DNA from 2 places in the Tepidibacillus fermentans genome. Region 2 is predicted to be linked to the other one. Evidence: riboswitches for the same ligand, from Rfam matches in the RefSeq annotation. Region 2 holds a riboswitch; the other holds the start of a gene.
What was found. A riboswitch is a leader RNA that binds a small molecule or an ion and turns the genes downstream of it on or off. The one in region 2 is predicted to bind FMN.

Region 1 (7,548 bases), on a different contig from region 2:
AATACGACAAATTCGTAATAAAAAAATATTTATACCTCGGATTTTCATGCCAGAAGAATATATCAAAATGATTCTAAAAAAATAAAAATCGAAAAGTCATTCTACGTAAGTAAAATTGAATCCATTTTTAAATAGACCTTTCTAACTAGATTTGGAAAGGTTTTATTATTTTTTTAAAAAACAAGATGTGTTGTGATAATGGTTTGTGATAAAATAAATTTTAAAATTTGCAAAATATTCGGGAGGATCGGAAGAATGAGTCAGGTACAAATTAAAGATATTATCATTGCAAATCAAGCCTTAAAAGATGTCGTTTCCAAGACACCTCTTCAACGAAATGAAATCTTATCCAATCGATACCAATGTAATTTGTTTATAAAACGAGAAGATTTGCAAGTGGTAAGGTCTTTTAAAATACGTGGGGCTTACAATTTCATTCAAAGTCTGACAGACGAAGAAAGGGCAAGAGGGGTTGTCTGTGCCAGTGCAGGAAATCACGCTCAGGGAGTTGCTTATTCTTGTCACTTACTGAAGATACAAGGTAAAATTTTCATGCCAACTACCACACCAAGACAGAAGGTTTCACAAGTCATGCGATATGGTGGTTCTTACGTAGAAGTGATTCTTACTGGAGATACTTTTGATGATTCTTATTATGCAGCAAAAAGTTACTGTGAGAAGGAGAATATGGTTTTTATTCATCCTTTTGATGATCCAAGAACGATTGCAGGGCAAGGAACCATTGGTATCGAGATTATGAATGATATGGACGATTCTCTTGATTATCTGTTTGTTGGTGTAGGTGGTGGAGGATTAGCAGCTGGGATTGGGTCATATATAAAGAGTATAAGCCCATCTACCAAAATCATTGGTGTAGAACCAGCGGGAGCTCCTGGAATGAAACGATCTTTTGAACAAAATCATGTCGTTACCTTAGAGTTTATTGACAAATTTGTAGATGGTGCAGCAGTGAAGCAGGTGGGGGAACTCACATTTAAAATTTGTAAAGAAACATTGGATGATATTGTCTTAGTTCCAGAGGGAAAAGTTTGTACTACAATTCTAGAATTGTACAATGAGAGTGCAATTGTTGTTGAACCTGCTGGAGCACTCTCGATTGCTGCCTTAGATTTTTATCGAGATAAAATTAAGGGCAAAAATGTCGTGTGTATTATAAGTGGTGGCAATAATGATATCGATCGGATGCAAGAAATTAAAGAACGATCCCTGATTTATGAAGGGCTTAAGCATTATTTCATAATTAATTTTCCACAAAGAGCTGGTGCACTTCGAGAATTTATTGATGAAGTTTTAGGTGTAAATGATGACATTACACGGTTTGAATATACCAAAAAAAATAACAAAGATAATGGCCCTGCTTTAGTAGGAATTGAGTTAAAAAATAAAGAAGATTACCATGCTCTAATTGAACGAATGAATAATAAAGGTGTTTCTTATATTGAAATTAATAAGGATGAAAAATTATTTAACTTGTTAATTTGATTGTGTAACCTACATCTAATCAAAAAAGATAACACATTTGATACATAAAATCTTTACAAGATTATGGTATGATAAAATAAGAGAATCGAACTTATAAAAAATGAACCTTTCTATCATCAGAATAGATTGGTTTTTTCTTTTATTCGATCACTAACCGGAAAAGGAGTAGAGTGATGCCAACGAATGAGCTCTTTTTTGATAAGAAAATAAAATGCCTCTATTGTGATCATGAATTTACTACTCCTCGTATTCGTCAAAGGCAGATACGAATGATAAAACAGGATGCAGATTTTTGTCCATATTTTAAAGGGGAGAATCCTCTGTTTTATGAAGTAAATGTCTGTCCTCATTGCGGTTTTGCCTTTACTGATCGCTTTTCAGCCATTCTAGATAAAAAGCGGAAGAACCTTAAAGAACAGTATATTGATAAGATTAAAATTCCAAAAGCATGTGAAGAACGAACCATTGAATGTGCAATACGATTTTATAAACTGGCTCTATTTGCAGCTACGTTATTAGATCAAAGTCTGTTAATTCAAGCTAATCTTTGTATGAGAATTGCATGGTTGAACCGTTATCATAATAACGAACAAGAAGAGAAACGTTTCTTACGAAATGCGTTGGATATTTATCTTGAAGTATATCAACGAGAGAATTTGGATCGAATTGAGATGGATAAGTACTTATTGATTTACATGATTGGGGAGTTATATGGTCGCTTAGGAGAATATGAAAAGATGAGAAGGTGGTTTAGTATATTACTTTCTGATCAAATGACGACTCCTAAAGTTTTGGAAATAACACGAGAACGTTGGAGAGAATATAAAATGCAGCATGATTTAGAAGGAGATATTGAGAATCGGTAGATCGAGAAACTAAAGGAGATAAAAAATGTTCACATATGAGCAAAGAGTAAGGTTAGAATTAGAAGAATGGAAAAGAAAAATGACGAAAAAACCTAGTATTGTCAATCAATTAACAAAGGGAATCCAAGGTAAAATTAATCAATGGATGCCAGAACAAGTGCAGTCTTTTATTACGAAAAGCATCAAACATATGGTTCAAGGGGTTTTAATTGGTTCTGAATATATCACAAAAGAACCATTACTTCTTGACGTATCGCTAGAAGGGAGGGAAAGACGGGTCATTGAACGTTTAGATTTTTATAAAAAACTTGCAGCCGCTGAAGGCGCAGGCACTGGGGCAGGAGGCATCTTACTAGGTTTAGCTGATTTCCCTTTGTTGTTAGGAATCAAAATGAAATTTTTGTTTGACACGGCGGTTATCTATGGATTTGATATTAGCAAATACACGGAAAGGCTATATATCCTTTATCTTTTCCAACTAGCATTTTCAAATGATCAGCGAAGACGCGAGATCTACTACCTAATTAGGACTTGGGAAGAGACTATACAATTATTGCCTCGCCATTACGATGAGATGGATTGGAAGACGTTTCAACAAGAATATCGGGATTATTTAGATATTGCTAAGTTATTGCAATTGGTTCCTGGAATCGGTGCCGTCATTGGTGCATATGTGAATTATCAATTATTAGATACACTTGGAGAGACGGCAATGAATGGTTATCGGTTACGGATTTTGAATTAGGGATTGTAAAAAGAAATTCTTTATGTTTCATCTGCAGGTAATTGATCATAGAACTCTTACTTCTCTTCCTTGTAACACAACCCCTTTACAATCCATAAGACCAATTTACACCAAGGCAAATTACAAACCAAACGTTTTTCATTTCTTTTCATGAATTTTACCTTACAACTCGATCCATTGTAACATAACCACAGAAATAATTCTTTATTTTTTCTTAAAGAGTTGATTGAGTGAGAGTTTTTTATTGCAGAATTAGGACATATCTTGTACAATTGATTCAAAAATAGAAAATATGAAAGTCCTTCGGGGTTGGGTGTAATTCCCTACCGGCGGTGATCAATTATTTGTAGTCCGCGACCCAATGATCAACTGGTCATTGGTTGATTCGGTGAGATTCCGAAACCGACAGTTACAGTCTGGATGGGAGAAGGAAGTGGAACAATTGTCAATTGGTAGTTAATGGAATCTTTAGAGTTTTCATTTAATGAAGAACGTATAGCGAATTTTGGAACTTAACTGATTGTTTGTTTACCACTGTACATCAAACCCTGAAGCAACAGCTTTAGGGTTTTTTAATTTTTCGGAAGAGAAAGGAGGTTATCATCTTTATGAATGATCAGTATTATATGCAATTAGCGATAGATATGGCCCAAAGGACAAAAGGCCAGACTTCACCGAATCCAATAGTTGGAGCGGTTGTTGTGAATAACGGAAGAATTGTTGGATTGGGAACACATCTAAAAGCTGGGGAACCTCATGCTGAAATCCACGCCCTCAATATGGCGGGAGAAATGGCGAAAGGAAGCACTCTTTACGTAACCCTTGAACCATGTAGCCACTATGGTAAGACTCCACCTTGTGCTGAACGAATCATTAAAGAAAAAGTAAAAAGAGTAGTTATTTCCAATGTTGATCCCAATCCTCTTGTAGCGGGTAAAGGAATTGAACTCATGAAAAATGCTGGAATCGAGGTCGTTGTTGGGGTTTTAGAGAAAGAAGCAAAAAGATTAAACGAAACTTTTTATAAGTATATAACGAGTCAAAGACCATTTGTAACTGTAAAAACAGCAATGACTCTAGATGGCAAAATTGCAACCTTTACGGGAAACAGCCAATGGATTACTGGAGAAAAAGCTAGAAGATATGTACATCAGTTACGTCATGAACATGACGCAATTATGGTTGGAATTGGAACCGTGTTAAAAGACAATCCCTCTCTAACAGTAAGAATGGAACAACTAGGTATCCAACCAATTCGAGTCGTTATTGATACAACATTAAAAATTCCAATGGATTCAAAGCTGATTCTCGATCAACAAGCACCAACTTGGATTTTTACAACAGAACAAGCGTCGGAAGAAAAAGTAGAAAAATTAAAGGATATGGGAATTAAAGTCGTTCAAACAAAAGGCGATAAAGATGTTCCATTAAAAGAGGTGCTCCATTATTTAGGAAGAAATCAGATCACTTCTGTGCTAGTAGAAGGTGGTTCATCACTGGTCGGTCGCTTATTTGATGAACGATTAATTGATAAATATATTGCTTTTATCGCACCAAAATTAATTGGTGGTAGCAGTTCGCTAACAAGTATAGGTGGTAAAGGGATCGAAAATATGTCTGATGCGGTGCAATTAATTGATATTACAATTGAAAGATACGAAAATGACATATGTATTACAGGATACCCTTCTTATCAAGGGATGGAGGAAAAATAGTATGTTTACAGGATTGGTTGAAGAAGTAGGGATAATTAAAGCAATGAAACGTTCCGGAGATTCAATGGTTCTTACAATTGAAGCGAGGCAAATCCTTGAAGATGTATCAGTCGGTGATAGTATTGCCGTAAATGGAATTTGCTTAACTGTGACTAGTTATCAAGCTACTTCATTCACTGTGGATGTAATGCCAGAAACGATCTATAAAACCAACCTACGAGAATTAAAGGTTCATAGTTTCGTGAATTTAGAAAGAGCCATGACACCAAGTCGCCGATTTGGGGGTCACTTTGTAGCAGGACATGTAGATGGCATCGCTACTCTTATCGAGAAAAAAACAATCGATAATGCGGTCTACTTTACATTTGAAACGGAATCGTCGTTGTTGAAATATATGATTCCCAAGGGATCGATTGCAATAGATGGGATCAGTTTAACATTGGTCGATGTGTCAAGTCGCTCGTTTACCGTCTCCATTATTCCTCATACATTCCAACAAACGAATTTATCAACGAAACAAATTGGTCAATCGGTAAATATTGAAGTAGATATGATTGGTAAATTTGTTGAAAAATATGTCATGAATTTCTTGAATTATCGCGACCAAGTAAAACAAAAAATAACCGAATCATTTCTAAAAGAAAATGGGTTCCTATAAGGAACTTACCAATCAGGGGAGGAGATAGAAGTGTTTCACTCAATTGAAGAAGCCATTGAAGACTTGAAACAAGGCAAAATCATCATTGTGGTTGATGACGAAGATCGTGAAAATGAAGGTGATTTTCTTGTACTTGCGGAAAAAGCTACTCCCGAGACCATTAATTTTATGATTAAAGAAGGCCGAGGATTGGTTTGTGTGCCAATTACCGAAGAAAGAGCTCATCAATTAGATCTACCACAGATGGTACAACAAAATACTGATAACCACGGGACGGCTTTTACCGTATCTATTGACTTTAAAGATACGACAACAGGTATCTCTGCCTTTGAGCGAGCTAGAACAGTTCAAGCTTTGATCGACCAAAATGTAATATCAACGGACTTCCGTCGACCAGGCCATATCTTTCCACTTGTTGCCAAAGAAGGTGGAGTACTAAGACGAGCAGGTCATACCGAAGCAGCAGTTGATTTAGCGATTTTGGCAGGAGCATATCCAGCAGGTGTCATTTGTGAAGTGATTAAAGAGGATGGAACGATGGCACGAGTACCAGAATTACTCGAGATTGCAAAAAAATTCAACCTAAAAATAATCACGATTGCCGATCTTATTCATTATCGGAATCAAAGAGAAAAACTTGTTCATAAAGAGGTAGAAGTAAACCTGCCCACAGAGTATGGCGATTTTCGGATTGTTGCTTATACAAATGATTTAGATAATAAGGAACACCTCGCACTCGTAAAAGGGGAAATTCGTGGTGATCAACCAGTTTTGGTTCGTGTTCATTCTGAATGTTTAACTGGGGACGTTTTTGGATCGTATCGTTGTGATTGTGGCCCCCAACTTCACGCCGCACTTCGGCAAATCGAAGAAGAAGGAAAAGGGGTTCTATTATATATGCGACAAGAGGGACGAGGGATTGGCTTAATTAACAAATTGCGAGCCTATCAGCTACAGGATCAGGGTTATGATACCGTAGAAGCCAATCACAAATTAGGATTTCCGGCAGATTTGCGAGATTACGGGATAGGTGCACAAATCTTAAAAGATTTAGGCATACGAAAGATTCGCTTATTAACCAATAACCCCAGAAAAATAAAGGGACTTGAAGGATATGGTCTAGAAGTTGTAGAGAGAGCTCCGCTAATTATTGAACCGAACAGAAACAATCTTCATTATCTAAAAACAAAGAAAAGCAAACTTGGACACTTATTAAATATTTAAAAAAGAAAGGGTAGATGAAAATGGCAAAGATTTATGAAGGACATTTAGTTGGAAAAGGGTTACGTATTGGGATTGTGGTTTCTCGTTTTAACGAATTTATTACGAGTAAATTATTAAGTGGTGCAAAAGATTCATTGATTCGTCATGGGGTTGACGAAGATCATATCGAAGTCATGTGGGTTCCAGGGGCTTTTGAGATTCCTCTTGCGTCAAAAAAAATGGCCAATTCCAAACGATATAATTCCGTGATAGCACTAGGTGCTGTGATTCGAGGAGCTACTCCTCATTTTGATTATGTGGCAGCAGAAGTTTCAAAAGGAATAGCTGCCATTAATTTACAATCTGATGTTCCTGTAATCTTTGGTGTTCTAACAACGGATTCGATCGAACAAGCAATTGAACGTGCAGGAACAAAAGCAGGGAATAAAGGTTGGGAAGCAGGTTTAACAGCAATTGAAATGGCTAATGTATTAAAAAAATTCGATGAAAAAGAATAGACATATGGAATAAAAGCAATATGTAAAATAAAATGAAGATATTAAAAAAATGACCTAATAAAAAAGGAAAATGGAAGTGAGTTCTAGAACAAATTATAAAGGAGGGAGTTTTTGATATAGGAGGATAAGATGAAAAAACGATTATTTCTATTTGGAATACTTTTCTTGATCATTACTTCTTTTATCGGTTGTGGTAATGAAACTACACCGCAAGATCGCTTCCAAGCTTTTATTAAAAGTTGGGGAAATCAAGATTTTGCAGGTATGTATGACCTTACCTCACAATCAACTCAGCAAAAAATTAAAAAGGAAGAATTTGTTAAGCGGTACCAGACCATTT
Region 2 (7,548 bases):
GTACTATTTTATTTTCTTTTGCATATTGACAATACGGTTGTAGTGAACAAATTTCACATTTTGGATTTCTAGCCGTACATACTCTTCTTCCATGCCAAATCAACCAATGATGAGCATTTGACCAGAGATTTCTAGGAATTCTTTTCATTAATTGTAATTCCGTTTCTAATACTTGATCGCTTTTTGCTAAACCGATACGATTAGAAACACGGAAGACATGTGTATCTACAGCAATCGCTGGGATTCCAAAAGCATTACTTAGTACGACATTTGCAGTCTTTCTACCTACTCCAGGAAGGGATTCTAACTTTTCTCGGCTTTTAGGAACCTCACCATTATATTTTTCAACAAGAATTCGGCATGTTTCCAAAATATTCTTGCTTTTCGTTTTATAAAGACCTATTTGCTTAATTTCTTCTTCTAGTTCTTGTTGAGATAATGCTAAAAAATCTTCAGGTGCTTTATATTTTTGAAAGAGGAATGGAGTGATTTGGTTCACTTTTTTATCTGTAGCTTGAGCCGATAACATCGTAGCGATTAACAATTCAAAAGGATTTCGATACAATAACTCACATTTTGCTTCAGGATATAAGGAAGAGAGTATTTTTAGTATTTGTTTTGTGGGTACTCGATTTGGCAGTTTCACCTTTTTATCCTTCATACTTTCACCTTTTCTACTTTGTAGTATATCATGCGAAATAAGAATTTTTGTTACATAAAAACGTCTAAATTTTGACAACTTTAATTTAGTAATCATGATGTAAAAATAATAACTTGTATTTTTTTTATATTATAACGATAATTATAGACAATAATAAATTAGAAAATATGTGAAACAATCATAAAAATAAAAGAGTACAGGATCGCCTGTACTCTTTTATGTGTGATATATATAGCTATGTGATTATGGTTGACGGTTTTCTCCACGCTCTTCTTGAGTACCAGTACTTTGAGTAAAAGATTGTGCTGGTGCTTCTTGATTCGCATTTTGGGTTACACCCTGTTGTAAAGCATTTTGTTGAGCAGTATTTTGCATTTGTTTATTCTTTTTTGGCATTTTCTTTCCCCCCTTTCCTTCACAAGCCTTAGTATTACCTTGATAAAAATGGTCATACGTAAAAGTGAATGGAAAATAAGGGAAGGATTTTACTTAATGATTCGACGGTAGTATAAATGGGGTTTCGATATAACCCAACTTTAGATTCACCCATCTCGCAGCCACAAACAAAAAATCAGAACAACGATTTAGATAGGTAATCGCTCTACCTGATGACAATCGATCCTTAATGTAGATGGTTTGCCGTTCAGCACGACGGATAATGGTTCTTGCCAAATGAAGAATGGCTCCTGCTTCAGAACCACCAGGTAAAATAAACTGTTGAAGTGGTTGAAGATCCTTTTCTAATTCATCGATAAATTGCTCGAGTCTAACTACTTGGTCGTCTGTGATTGGCCAATACACATTTTTTCCTTTTGGAGTTGATAATTCTGATCCAACATGAAATAGATCTTGCTGTACCTGATTTAACATGTGAATGATCTTTTCTAAGGATTTTTGCTCTATTTGATCGATCTTTGCAATTGCCAATCCAATCATCGAATTGGCTTCGTCTACCGTGCCATAGGCTTCGACATGGGGATTGTTCTTCTCCACTCTTTCTCCACCAGTTAAAGACGTATATCCTTGATCTCCAGTTTTCGTATAGATTTTCACTGAAATAACCCCACTTTAAATTTAATATCCTTTTTGCAAATCAACTAAATTTTTCATTTGTGAAAAATCCTGATTTAGATAAAACAGAAAATTGTTTTTGAATATTTCTAGTGCTCGTTCCATATATTTCGGCGATCTTCCCGAGACATGGGGAGTAATAATAACATTATCTAACCCCCAAAATGGATGATTGCTTGGTAACGGTTCTTCAGAAAAAACATCTAAAACAGCCCCAGCAATTTCTCGATTTCGTAATGTTTCTAATAATCCCTGCTCGTCAATGACATCTCCTCGGGAGATATTAATTAAGTAAGCTGACCTTTTCATCGCCAATAATTCTTCTCGTCCTATCATGCGATAAGTTTGATCTGTTAAAGGGACAATAACAACGACGTAATCACTCTTAGAAAGTACCTCTTTTAATGAAGATGAAGGGTATACTTTGTCTATACCTGGGATAGGTCGACCATCTGTATTTGTACCAATCACTGTCATACCAAAAATTTTTGCTTTTTCTGCAATCGCTAGGCCAATTGCTCCCAACCCAATAATTCCAATTGTACTTCCATAAACCTCAGAAACACGAATCGTACGATCCCAAAGACCCTCTTTTTGCTTTTCAAAGAATTGATTCGTTTTTCTCACTAATTGTAAAATAACAGCCATTGTATACTCTGACATTGGAACTCGATGAATACCTTTTGAATTGGTAACGATTACCTTCCTTTCTTGTAATGATTGAAAAGGCATCTTATCTAATCCAGCGCTCACTACATGTATCCATTTTAGCTGATTCATATTTTGAACGATTTCATCATTTAGATCTTCTCCATAGGTTACGAAAATTTCCGCACTTGCAATCTCATTTTTTGCTTCATCTATATTTGCATAAAAATAAAAATCGCTATTTGGAAACTGTTCTTTCAATGTGATTTGATGTTTTTCGCTAATTTTAGCCGAGAAAACGATTTTCACGATATTCACCTCTTCTTTATTCTAGAGTTTATTTTTTTATTTCTTTAAACATTCAAAAAATTCCTTTTCCTTTTCGTGAAAACAATCGTTTTGGACTCACGAACAACCAAAGCACTGGAATAGACAAAGCTGTTGTAGCTTGTATTTGATTTGCGCCAAAATGTTTTAAGCAAAAACCACTGCCTTAAGACAGTGGTTTTTGCTTTTTCTTTTAACCCTTTATCTGGTTTTTAATAAATTCTAAAGCTTCTTCAACGTGACCTTTAACTTTTACTTTTCGATAAATATTAACAAGATTACCTTCAGGATCAATAATAAATGTAGAGCGTTCAATTCCCATATATTCTTTTCCATACATTTTCTTCAATTTCCAAACACCATAGGCTTCGGCCACTTTGTGATTTTCATCAGATAGCAATAAAAAGGGAAGTTGATATTTTTCAATAAACTTGGCGTGAGACTTTAGTGGGTCAGGACTTACACCAAGAATCACTGCATTTAAACCTTTAAATTCTTCATGATAATCGCGAAAGGAGCAAGCTTCTGTTGTACACCCAGGGGTATTATCTTTGGGATAAAAATAAAGAACGACATATTTCCCCCTGAAATCATGCAAACTTACTTGTTCACCATTACTTGCTGGAAGGGTGAAATCCGGTGCTTTTTGTCCAATTGTAAAGATTTCGTCTGTTTTAGCCATAAAAACTCTCTCCTTTTTTCTATATCATTATCAGTGTTATCATTGTATCAAGCTTGTTAACCTAAAGCAAATTTCAACTCCTAGAAGAAAAAACGGGGCTGACCCAAAAGTAAAGGATCAGCCATCACATTCTTATGAGTCAGTCCCCGGATTATTTATAATTTCACTGTAATCGCAATCTTGGTTCTACTGATTTTAGGGATACATAGATCGGCATCATCGCGATTGTAATCAAGGCCCCTTTAAAAAGGTTAAAAGGAACGATCGCCGAGGTGATCAATGGTAGTTTTTGCACTCCACTTATTCCGTATAGTGGCAAGAGCACAAAATAGTTTGCTAAAGACATCATCACCGTCATTAAAAGACTTCCAAGTAAAAGACCTAAGAATAGTCCTGTATTCGTACGAAATTTATTAAAGATCCATGTCATTCCTAAGATAAACAATGTTCCTGCGAGAAAGTTCGCCAATTCACCAACTAATGGTACCGCACCTCCGCCTTTCATAATGAAGTGCAAGACATTTTTTAAGAATTCAACCATCACTCCTGCCGCAGAGCCAAAAAAGATAGCTGTAATAAGCGCAGGAATCTCACTAAAATCAAACTTTAGAAAATCAGCGGGGATAAAGGGCAATGGAAAGTCAAAAAACATAATCACAAATGCAAGTCCTCCCATGATTGCAGTAAATACAAGCTGGTTTAATGGTCTCTTTTTTTGATTCGATTTGTTCATACTATTTCTCCTCTCATTAAATATTTTTTAATGAGATGCCTTATATATTGGTGTATAAAAAAACCCTTGGATTCTCTCCAAGGGCAGAGTAATTACTTAAAACAGAATAGAGAATAACATACTCTATCCTATAATGGCATACACCAATCTAGACATCCTTCTCCCATCCAGACTTTACTGTCGGCTCTGGAATTCCACCAAATCCTGCTGATATATAGCTCGCGGGCTTACTATTTAGGAAATAGATCACCGCCGGTCGGGAATTGCACCCTGCCCTGAAGGAATATACTTTGTATCGTATATTCATTTTTCAAATTTCATTATAATATAGTCGAATAAAAATTAAAGTATTATTTTCCAAGCTCCTGCCAAACGAATTTTAACTCTTCTGTAGTTAGAATAATCATTTTATCATCCTTTGCCTTGATTGCACCTTTTAATGTTGCCAATTTATTATCTATTTCAGTAATAAAATCTCGTTCTACACTAAATTGGATCCGATTTTTAACTTTTTCCCATGCTTTTATGCCTTGTTCTAAATGTTCATTAGCAAGTTGCCAATCCTTTTGCTTCACAGAGGCTTCGATAAAATTCACTTGCCCAATTACATTATCATCTTTGGTCAATGGCCTTTTTAAGAAGGTACCACTAACCATAATTGCGATAAATAAAAGAATAATCGCTGTTGATCCCAATATAATAACTTTCTTTCTCAATGATTATTCCCCCCTTCTTTAATATGGCCCATGAAAATCACCAATATCAATTTCCTTTAGATTATCCTTGAAGCGGTCAACATATAATTGTCCATTCGGTAAAATCACAGCGAAATTAACCTCTTTTAAATCTTTGATCCCTTGTGCTTGTAGTTGTTGCAACAACCATTCTTCAGTTTTATTCGCATTTTTTAAATTTTGATCGATAATAACTCCATCCATAATCACTTCAATCATTAAACCATTTTGTTTTGGTACGATTTGTAGATCGGATGATGTAATAGGTTCATATTCTGCCTTTTTTAAGACAGATAAATTTCCATTAGGTTCTAATAAAGCGAATTCTACCTGAGTAATGTCAAAAATATCTTTATCACGCAGTTGTGACATCAGTTCATCATAACGATATCGTAATTTTTCAAGGTTCTTTTCGAGAATCTTCCCATGTTGAATCAAAATTGTGGGTTGATCCCCCATTACTTTTGCTATCCAGCGTTGTTTTAAAGATATCTTTTGTAACCCCCAAACAAGAATGACCCAAGTTGCTAATGCTAACCATTGAGGAAAAGGTTTAATGGACAAATCGATACTCAGTGATGAAGCTGCGGATCCAATCGTAATCCCAGCGACATATTCAAACGCTGTAAGTTGACCAACTTGTTGTTTTCCTAATAATCTTGTGAAAATCAGTAATGTCATAAAGGCAATAATTGATCGAACAACCGACACGATAGTTTCATCCATAAAAAATCACCTCTACGGTTTTGGTTTTATATAATCATCGACAATTCCTAAATCTTTTTCTTCTGGCGATTTACGCTGTGCATGCATATCTTCATAGATTTTTGACCAGATGGTTTGTTGTTGTTGAGCGATATTCCCTTGATTGGTATCGTCATTTTGATCGATGATGAGATTGTTTCTTTCATCTAATACTGCCAAAGAAATGGTTTTTATCATTTGTTGATCATAGCCTTGAAGACTTAATCGATTGAGTAATTCTTTCGGTGACATCTTGATCTTGGCAAGATTATCATAGAGAATAACCCCGTCCATAATTAGAGGTACAGGAAGTCCTTCATAACTAGGAACATATGATATATCACTAGGGGTTAAAGGCCTTTTGCTTGAATTTGGAATAACACTTAGTTTACCCGTTTCTTCCAATATGGCAAATTCTACATCTTGAACATGGCTATAACCTTTTACTCGTAATTCTGCTAACATTTCGGATAATGTGATTTTCGCTTGACTCAATGCTTTTTCATCGATATTTCCATGGCGAACAAGGACAATCGGTTTTGCTTTAATCCCTTTACTTAGTCGATTTGATGTTTGTAAATAAGAATATAGAAAAAATGAGAAAACGATCACAAGTGTAGGAATAATAATTTCTGCAAAATGATCGGTCTTAATCGGTTCAGAAAGAATGTTGGTTAACATGAGAACGAGGAAAATATGAAAAGGAGACATTTCGCTAAAATTCCTCTTTGCTACCACTCGTAAGATAATAAAACCAATCGAAATCATGGTAAAGCTTATTCCAATGATTTTGAGCCATTCCATGAAAAAGGTTCCTCCTTCTATTCTTATCACTTTTAGATTTTGTTTTTTTACAAAAAAAATACCCTTTAGGATCAAACTTCCTAAAAGGGTAAGATGAATAAAAAAGAATGAAATTAAACCATCTTTTTCACGTCTAAATAGTAATCAATCTGTTCCTCTGACAGTATACCTTCCTCACGAACGACTTCTCTGATCGTTTTCCCTTTCGCATAAGCTTTTTTAGCAATTTCTGCTGCTTTGTCATAACCAATCGCTGGATTTAATGCTGTTGCTAATGCTAAGCTTTGTTCCATTAACTCATTACATCTTTTCTCATTGGCCATGATTCCTTTGACCGATCTTTCATTAAAGACCTTAATTCCATTACTTAATATTTGCAGTGAATGTAAAAGATTATAAGCGATCACAGGCATCATCACATTTAGCTCCAATTGTGAGGCTTGACCAGCTGAAGTAATGGTTGCATCATTACCAATCACTTGGCTACCAATCATATTCATCATCTCTGCCATGACAGGGTTTACTTTTCCTGGCATAATCGATGAACCTGGTTGGACAGGTGGCAAAGTAATTTCTGCTAGCCCTGTGCGCGGCCCCGAACTTAACAAACGCAAATCACTAGCAATTTTAATCAGATGAATCGCTAAGTTTTTCAGCGCCCCGCTTAATTTAATCGCACCTTGAGTATTTTGCATAAACATAAACCGGTTACTAGGATTTCGAAATGGGAATCCTGTAATCTCAGCTACCTTTTCAATCGCTAATTCGGAATATTTTGGATGAGCATTGATTCCCGTACCTACTGCATTTCCACCAAACCCAATCTGATATAGTAAGTCTAAGCTCTCTAGGATCGTCTTTTTCGCTTCAACCAAGGTTTCTTTATATCCATAAAACTCTTGGCCTAATCTCATGGGCACCGCATCTTGTAGATGAGTTCGTCCTGATTTAATAATATGATAAAAATCTCTACCTTTTTGTTCTAACGTCTCAATTAATCCATCTAACTCTGGAATGAGATCATGATACACCGCTTCTACCGCTGCAATATTAATCGCCACATGAATGGTATCATTGGTTGACTGAGCCATATTGACATGATCATTTGGATGGACAATCGATGTATCTCCTTTTTCACCGCCCA

Region 1: it holds a riboswitch for FMN, as region 2 does, so the genes downstream of both, ribD (bifunctional diaminohydroxyphosphoribosylaminopyrimidine deaminase/5-amino-6-(5-phosphoribosylamino)uracil reductase RibD) here and EDD72_RS06955 (ECF transporter S component) in region 2, are expected to answer to the same signal.

Annotation. Positions count from the first base shown of each region.
Region 1 covers NZ_SMAB01000014.1:37,296-44,843, reverse strand. Annotated here, with positions in the region: gene EDD72_RS09040 (HD domain-containing protein) at 1-85, shown strand, start outside; gene ilvA (threonine ammonia-lyase IlvA) at 256-1,503, shown strand; gene EDD72_RS09030 (DUF2225 domain-containing protein) at 1,677-2,369, shown strand; gene EDD72_RS09025 (EcsC family protein) at 2,395-3,114, shown strand; FMN riboswitch at 3,410-3,550, shown strand; gene ribD (bifunctional diaminohydroxyphosphoribosylaminopyrimidine deaminase/5-amino-6-(5-phosphoribosylamino)uracil reductase RibD) at 3,723-4,829, shown strand; gene ribE (riboflavin synthase) at 4,831-5,487, shown strand; gene EDD72_RS09010 (bifunctional 3,4-dihydroxy-2-butanone-4-phosphate synthase/GTP cyclohydrolase II) at 5,518-6,711, shown strand; gene ribH (6,7-dimethyl-8-ribityllumazine synthase) at 6,732-7,208, shown strand; gene EDD72_RS09000 (penicillin-binding transpeptidase domain-containing protein) at 7,338-7,548, shown strand, end outside.
Region 2 covers NZ_SMAB01000008.1:85,332-92,879, reverse strand. Annotated here, with positions in the region: gene nth (endonuclease III) at 1-661, opposite strand, end outside; gene EDD72_RS12520 (hypothetical protein) at 905-1,057, opposite strand; gene EDD72_RS06970 (cob(I)yrinic acid a,c-diamide adenosyltransferase) at 1,151-1,714, opposite strand; gene EDD72_RS06965 (D-2-hydroxyacid dehydrogenase) at 1,736-2,689, opposite strand; gene bcp (thioredoxin-dependent thiol peroxidase) at 2,901-3,389, opposite strand; gene EDD72_RS06955 (ECF transporter S component) at 3,553-4,122, opposite strand; FMN riboswitch at 4,274-4,409, opposite strand; gene EDD72_RS06950 (DUF4363 family protein) at 4,473-4,838, opposite strand; gene EDD72_RS06945 (DUF421 domain-containing protein) at 4,857-5,582, opposite strand; gene EDD72_RS06940 (DUF421 domain-containing protein) at 5,595-6,404, opposite strand; gene EDD72_RS06935 (class II fumarate hydratase) at 6,518-7,548, opposite strand, start outside.